2 regions of the Geodermatophilus sp. CPCC 205506 genome follow, and region 1 is predicted to be linked to the other one. Evidence: riboswitches for the same ligand, from Rfam matches in the RefSeq annotation. Region 1 holds a riboswitch; the other holds the start of a gene.

Evidence for each region. Region 1 has a riboswitch for S-adenosylmethionine ahead of MY520_RS18640 (bifunctional o-acetylhomoserine/o-acetylserine sulfhydrylase). Riboswitches for the same ligand answer to the same signal wherever they lie in the genome.
Region 2: another riboswitch for S-adenosylmethionine. It lies ahead of MY520_RS17435 (LLM class flavin-dependent oxidoreductase); the one in region 1 lies ahead of MY520_RS18640 (bifunctional o-acetylhomoserine/o-acetylserine sulfhydrylase).

Annotation. Positions count from the first base shown of each region.
Region 1 covers NZ_JALPKP010000034.1:22,667-26,399, reverse strand. Annotated here, with positions in the region: gene MY520_RS18655 (ABC transporter substrate-binding protein) at 1-297, shown strand, start outside; gene MY520_RS18650 (amino acid ABC transporter permease) at 314-1,276, shown strand; gene MY520_RS18645 (amino acid ABC transporter ATP-binding protein) at 1,273-2,046, shown strand; SAM riboswitch class IV at 2,131-2,246, shown strand; gene MY520_RS18640 (bifunctional o-acetylhomoserine/o-acetylserine sulfhydrylase) at 2,290-3,585, shown strand; gene metX (homoserine O-acetyltransferase MetX) at 3,601-3,733, shown strand, end outside.
Region 2 covers NZ_JALPKP010000030.1:61,806-65,538, forward strand. Annotated here, with positions in the region: gene MY520_RS17435 (LLM class flavin-dependent oxidoreductase) at 1-1,027, opposite strand, end outside; SAM riboswitch class IV at 1,291-1,402, opposite strand; gene MY520_RS17440 (FAD/NAD(P)-binding protein) at 1,625-3,550, shown strand; gene MY520_RS17445 (Chromate resistance protein ChrB) at 3,592-3,733, shown strand, end outside.

The sequences.
Region 1 (3,733 bases):
CAGAGCGACGCCACCGCGGCGATCGTCTCCGGTGCCGCCGTCGCCGGGCTGGCCGACTCCCCGGTCATGGCCTACGCCGTCCAGCAGACCGGCGGCCAGCTGGAGCTGCTCGGCGACATCTACGAGGCCGCGCCGTACGGGTACGTCGTCCCGCTGGAGGCGACGGAGTTCGCGCAGGCGATCGCCGACGCTCTCAGCGCCCTGATCGAGGACGGCACCTACACCGAGGTCCTCGAGCGCTGGGCCGTGGAGGACGGCGCCATCGACGCCCCGACGGTGAACCCCGCCGTCGGCTGACGAGGGCACCACACCCATGGCCGCCGAGGCCCCCGGCACCACCCGGCCGGCGCCGCCCGGACGCATCGAGGCGGTGCCGGTCCGGCACCCCGGACGGTGGATCGCCACCGCCGTCATCGCGGTGCTGGTGGCGATGTTCGTCCACATGCTGGCCACCAACCCGGTGTTCCAGTGGGACTTCATGCTCGACAACATGTTCAGCCCGCCGGTGCTGCGGGGGGCCCGGACGACGCTGATCATGACCGTCCTGGCGATGGTGCTGGGCGTGCTGCTCGGCATCGTCCTCGCGGTGATGCGGCTGTCGCCCAACCCCGTCGTCTCGGGCGCGGCGTGGACCTACATCTGGCTCTTCCGGGCGGTCCCCCGGATCGTCCTGCTCTTCTTCGTCGCGAACCTCGGCGCCCTCTACGCCACCTACGAGTTCGGGTTCCCCTTCGACCGGCAGCTCATGGACCTGTTCGGGTTCGACGCGGACCTGCGCCTGTTCGGCCTGAACGGCAACCAGATCTTCGCCGGGTTCACCGCGGGCCTGATCGGCCTCGTGCTCTCCGAGGGCGCCTACATGGCCGAGATCGTGCGGGCCGGGATCCAGTCGGTCGACCCGGGCCAGAACGAGGCCGCCTCCGCCCTGGGGATGAGCCGCGGCAAGACCATGCGCCGGATCGTGCTGCCGCAGGCGATGCGCGTCATCATCCCGCCGACCGGCAACGAGACGATCGCGATGCTCAAGGACACCTCGCTGCTCATCGCCGTCCCGGTGACGACGGAGCTCAACTTCCAGCTGCGGGCGATCGGCAGCCGGACCTTCCAGATCATCCCGATGGCCGTGGCCTCGATCCTCTGGTACGTGGCGCTGGCCAGCCTGCTGATGATCGGCCAGTACTTCCTGGAGCGGCGGTTCAACCGGGGCTTCGGCAGCCGGGAGACGCGGGCGCAGCGGGCCGCCCGCGAGGCCCGCGAGGTCGGGGGCCAGAAGTGACCGGGGACGGACAGCCGATGGTCCGGGCCGAGGGCGTGCGCAAGTCCTTCGGTCAGGTCGAGGTGCTCAAGGGCATCGACCTGGAGGTCGCCGCCGGCGAGGTGGTCTGCGTGATCGGCCCCTCCGGCTCGGGGAAGTCGACGTTCCTGCGCTGCATCAACCACCTGGAGAAGATCGACGCCGGCCGGCTGTGGGTGAACGGGCACCTGGTCGGCTACCGCGAGCACGGCGGCAAGCTGCACGAGCTGCCCGACCGGCAGGTCGCTGCCCAGCGCCGCGACATCGGCATGGTCTTCCAGCGGTTCAACCTCTTCCCGCACATGACGGCGCTGGAGAACGTCGTCGAGGCACCCACCCAGGTGAAGGGCGTGCGCAAGGCGGAGGCCCGCCGGCGGGGCGTCGAGCTGCTGGAGCGGGTGGGCCTCGGCGACCGGGTGCACAACTACCCGAACCAGCTCTCCGGCGGCCAGCAGCAGCGGGTGGCGATCGCCCGGGCCCTGGCGATGGAGCCGCAGCTCATGCTCTTCGACGAGCCGACGTCCGCGCTGGACCCGGAGCTCGTCGGCGAGGTCCTCGACGTCATGCGGGGGCTCGCCGGGTCGGGGATGACGATGGTCGTCGTCACCCACGAGATGGGCTTCGCCCGCGAGGTCGGCGACTCCCTGGTCTTCATGGACGACGGCGTGGTCGTCGAGGCCGGCGACCCGCGGCGCGTGCTCGGCGACCCCCAGCACGCCCGCACCCGGGCGTTCCTCTCCAAGGTGCTCTAGGGCCGGCCTCCGCCGCCTGACCGGCCCCGATGCGCCTGGGGCCCCTGTGCCGGGTGTGCTCCCGTCTGCATAAGATCGCGTCTGGCTCACGAGAGGCAGTGCGAAGCACCTGGCTGGCTGCCCGGCAACCTCGACTCCGTCCGAGGTGCTCCAGGGGAAGAGCCGGCCGGTCGGCGCCCGCCGTCCGGCAAGGACGGAGGTCCTCGCGCGCCGCGGGGTCTCCCGATGAGAGGAGACCGGCGCATGCCCGACCCCCAGAGCTGGAGCTTCGAGACCCGGCAGATCCACGCCGGCACGAGCCCCGACCCGACCACCGGGGCCCGTGCCCTGCCGATCTACGCCACCACCGCCTACCAGTTCCGCGACGCCCAGCACGCCGCGGACCTGTTCGCGCTGGCCGAGATGGGCAACATCTACACCCGGATCATGAACCCGACGCAGGACGCGCTGGAGCAGCGCGTGGCCTCGCTGGAGGGCGGCGTCGCGGCGCTGGCGGTGTCGAGCGGGCAGTCCGCCACGACCCTGGCGCTGCTCAACATCGCCGAGTCCGGCGACCACGTCGTCGCGTCCGCCTCGCTCTACGGCGGCACGTACAACCTGCTGCACCACTCGCTGCCCAAGCTCGGCGTCACCGTCTCCTTCGTCGAGGACCCCGACGACCCGGAGAACTGGCAGTCGCTGGTCCAGGAGAACACCAAGGCCTTCTTCGGCGAGACGATCGGCAACCCCAAGGGCGACATCCTCGACATCAGCGCGGTGTCGGAGGTGGCGCACCGCAACGGCGTCCCGCTGATCGTCGACAACACGATCGCCACCCCGTTCCTCATCCGGCCGATCGAGTTCGGTGCCGACGTCGTCGTGCACTCGGCGACCAAGTACCTGGGCGGGCACGGCACGGTGATCGCCGGGCTGATCGTCGACGCCGGCAACTTCACCTGGACCGGCGGGAAGTTCCCCGGCTTCACCGAGCCCGACCCGACCTATCACGGCGTCGTCTACGCCGACCTCGGCGCGCCGGCGTACGCGCTCAAGGCACGGGTGCAGCTGCTGCGGGACCTCGGCCCGGCGATCTCGCCGTTCAACGCCTTCCTCGTCGTGCAGGGGATCGAGACGCTGTCGCTGCGCATGGAGCGGCACGTGGCCAACACCCAGCGGGTCGCGGAGTTCCTCGAGGCGCACGACTCCGTCGACCGGGTCAACTACCCGGGGCTGGCGTCGTCCCCGTGGCACGCCGCGCAGCGGAAGTACGCGCCGCGCGGCGCCGGCGCCGTCCTCACCTTCGAGCTGCACGGCGGGGTCGAGGCCGGCAAGCGGTTCGTCGACGCGCTGGAGCTGCACAGCCACGTGGCCAACATCGGCGACGTGCGCAGCCTGGTCATCCACCCGGCGTCGACGACGCACTCGCAGCTGACCGCCGAGGAGCAGCTGACCACCGGCGTCACCCCCGGCCTGGTGCGGCTGGCGGTCGGCCTGGAGGGGATCGACGACATCCTCGCCGACCTGGAGGCCGGCTTCCGCGCCGCGAAGTCCGCCGAGTGAGAAGGACGTCCTGACGTGAGCGGGGCCCGGGTCGCCCCCTGGGCCCCGCCGCGCCCGGGCGGCTGGCGCGAGGGGGACCCGGTCGGCGACCGGCGCTTCCTCGACCTGCCCGGTCCGCTCGGGCTGGACCGCGGCGGGTCGCTGCCGG
Region 2 (3,733 bases), on a different contig from region 1:
CGCGCTCCCGCAGCAGCGGGACGACGTCGTCCACCAGCGCCTCGAGGTCGGTCGGGAGGACGGCCGGGCGCACCACCACGCCGTCGACCGCGGTCGTCCAGACCGCGATCAGGTCGGCGAGGTCCTCGGCGTCGCCGACGTGCTCCACCGTGCCCGGGTCGGTCCGGGACAGCGCCTGCAGCCGGTTCCTCCGGTCGGCGGCGTCCGGGCCCAGCCAGGCGACGACGTCGGCGAGCACGGCGACCTGGCGCGGGTCGTGGCCGGCCTCGGCCACCCGGGCCCGCACCTCGGTCGCCTGGGCCGTGGCGGCCGCGACGCCGGCGGCGGAGATCCGCACGACGTCGGCCCGGTGCGCGGCGACGGCGAGCGCGGCGGGGGAGTCGGCCCGGACGACGACCGGCGGGCGGCCCTGCGGCGAGCGCGGCGTGATCGACGCGCCCGCGACCGAGAAGCGGGGACCGCGGAAGTCGACCGGGTGGATCCGGTCGCGGTCGACGAACCGGCCGGTGGCCACGTCGCGGATCTCGGCGTCGTCCTCCCAGCTGTCCTCGAGCCGGGCGACGACCTCGGCGACGTCGTCGGCCTCGGCCCACAGCTCGTCGTCGGGCTCGGCGCTCTTCCGGCCGAACAGCGCGGCCTCCTCGGGGGTGCGGCTCACCCCGATCTCCCAGCCGGCCCGCCCGCGGCTCACCCAGTCGAGGGTCTGCACCGCCTTGCCGACGTGGAACGGCTCGGTGTGCGTGGTGGTCACCGTCGGCACGAGACCGATGGACGTGGTCAGCGGGGCGAGCCGGGAGGCGGTCAGCAGGGCGTCGAGCCGGCCGCGGACCCCGCCGTCGGCGTCCTGCACCCCGAACGCGTCGGGGAACAGGGCCAGGTCGAGGCCGCCACGCTCGGCGGTGCGGACCAGGCCGGCCCACCGCGCGGGGTCGAACAGCCGGCCCGGCTCGGCGACCGGCAGCCGCCAGGCGGCGGGGTGGGCTCCGGCGTCGGTCAGCTCGACGCCGAGGAGGGGGGTGCGGGACATGCGGGTGCTCCCTGTCGGACGGGTGGTGGAGAGGACGCGGGCACGCCGCCGGCACTCCCGGGACAGGGGGAGCGGCGGGAGCGGGCGGTGCCGCGGAGGACCGGGCGGGCCGGTCAGGAGGGGGACGTCGTCAGCGACAGAGCGCGCTGTCGGTGCGCAGCAGGTCGACCGTCGGACGGCCGACCAGGTCGGCGGAGAGGTCGCGGACGCCCGGCGTCGACGCGGTGCTCACTGTCGGTGCTCCTCGATCTGGGCCCCGGAGGGCTGCGGACTTGCGGACGCGGATCGCGTCCGCCAGGTCGTCACCCGGGGCACCCCGTCGCAGCGGAGGGTTGCCGGCCAGCGAGCCGGGGCTTGGTGCTGGCACTCAGGACCTGAGCCGGACCCTAGACACGGACCGGCATTCCCGTCAAACCCGATCGATTTGGTAGACATTGTGTCGGCGCCACCCGGCGTCCGCATCGGGAGGAGGGGACGTGACGCGACCGGAGCTCGCCCAGCGGCGGCACGTCGACCTGCTCCGCACCTGCAGTGCCCTGTGTCCGGAGGACGCGACCACGCCCCGCCCTCCCTCCTCCGGCTCTGGAGTCCCCCCGCATGTCCCCGCTCGTCCCTGACCGGCCCACCCTCTGCGTCGTCGGCGCCGGCCCCACCGCGATCGGCGTCCTCGAACGGCTCGCCGCCTCCGCTCCGGAGCTGTCCGACGGCCGCCGGCTGCAGGTGCACCTGGTCGATCCGTTCCCGCCCGGTGGCGGCCGCGTCTGGCGGGCCGAGCAGCCCGACCTGCTCTGGGCCAACTCCCTGGTCGGCGACGTCACCGTGCTGCCCGACCCCTCCGTCGTCGTCGAGGGCCCGGTCGCCGAGGGCACCACGCTGTGGGAGTGGGTGCGCGACGTCGCCCGCGCCCGGCCGGCGGAGGACCCGGTCGGCCGGGAGGCCCGCCGGCTCGGGCCGGCGTCCTTCCCGTCCCGGCCGCTGGTCAGCGCCTACCTGCGGTGGGTGCTCGACACGGTGGTCGCCGCGGCCGCGCCGTGGCTGGACGTGCACCTGCACGCCACCCGGGTGGTCGACGTGCACAGCGGCCCCGGGGGCGCCCGCGTGCGGCTGGCCGACGGCGCCGAGCTCAGCGCCGACGCCGTCCTGCTCGTCCAGGGCCACCTCGACGCGCACCCCACGGCCGGCGAGCGGGCGACCGCGGCCGCCGCCGACCGGCGCGGACTCACCTACCTGCCCACCGGGTACACCGCGGACGTCGACCTCTCCGCGCTGGCCCCGGGGGAGGACGTGCTGGTGCGCGGCGCCGGTCTCGCGTTCGTCGACCTCGCCGTCCTGCTGACCAACGGGCGCGGCGGCCGGTTCGAGCGCGACGACGCCGGCCGGCTGCGCTACCAGCCGTCCGGCTCCGAGCCGGTGCTGTACGTGGGCTCCCGCCGCGGCGTGCCCTACCGGTCCAAGCTCGGCTACCCGTGGGCCGGGCCGCCGGTGCCGCTGCGGTTCTTCACCCCGGCCGCCGTCGACGCCGCGTTCGGGCCCGACCGGCTGCTGGACCTGCGCGCCGACCTGGCACCGCTGATCGAGCGGGAGCTGGGCTGGGCGCACTACACCGAGCTGTTCCGCGCCCACCCGGAGCGGACGGCGGTGCCGTGGGAGGAGTTCGCCGACGGCTACGCCGCGGCCGCCACGCGGCGCGCCGAGCGGGCGCTCGTCGCGCGGGCGGTGCCCGACGTCATCGACCGCTTCGACCTCGCGGCGCTGGACCGCCCGCTCGCGGGGCGCTGGTTCCCCGACCCGGGGACGCTGCAGGACGCCGTCCGCCGGCACGTCCGCGCCGACCTGGCCCGCGCGGCGGACCCGGCGCACAGCACGGACGCCGCTGTGTTCACCGCGCTGCTCCAGTGCCACGGCACGATCGCCGGGCTGGTGGCGGCCCGGCGGCTGACCCCGCGGTCGGAGTGCGAGGACCTGGCCGGCTGGTGGATGAACCTGTTCAGCTACCTGGCCAGCGGCCCGCCCGGACCGCGGCTGGAGGAGCTGCTCGCCCTGTCCGAGGCCGGGGTGCTGCACTTCCTCGGCGCCGACGTCGAGATCGAGCTCGACGAGGGCGCGGGCGTGTTCCGGGCCCGGTCGTCCAGCCGTCCCGGGGTGACCGAGACGCGGGCGCTGGTCGAGGCGCGCCTGCCGGCGCCGGACGTCGTCGCCACCCCCGATCCGGTCGTCACCGGGCTGCTGCGCCGCGGCGAGGCCCGGGAGCGGGCCTTCGCCGACCCGACGGCGCCGGGCGGCCGGCGCCGCACCGGGCGGCTGGACGTCGATCCGGAACTGCGGCTGGTGACCGCGGACGGCACGCCGCACCCCCGGGTCTCCGCCGTCGGCTACTGGACCGCCGGCGCCCAGGTCGCCGCCTTCGCCCGGCCGCGATCCAACGCGCCGTTCTTCCGGCAGAACGACGCGCTGGCCCGGGAGCTGTGGCGCCGGCTGACGGCCCCGGCGGAGCTGCCCGCCCTCGTCGTCGGGGCCGCCTGACCGACTCCCTCTGGACGCTCCGGTGCAACCCTGGTTGCATCATGGACGTGGCGGAGGGCGCGGGCGAGTGGGTGCTGCTGTCCTACCGGCTGCCCCGGGAGCCGTCGGGGCCGCGGACGACGCTGTGGCGCCGGCTGCGGCGGCTCGGGGTGGGCCAGCTGGCCGACGGGCTGGTCGCCCTGC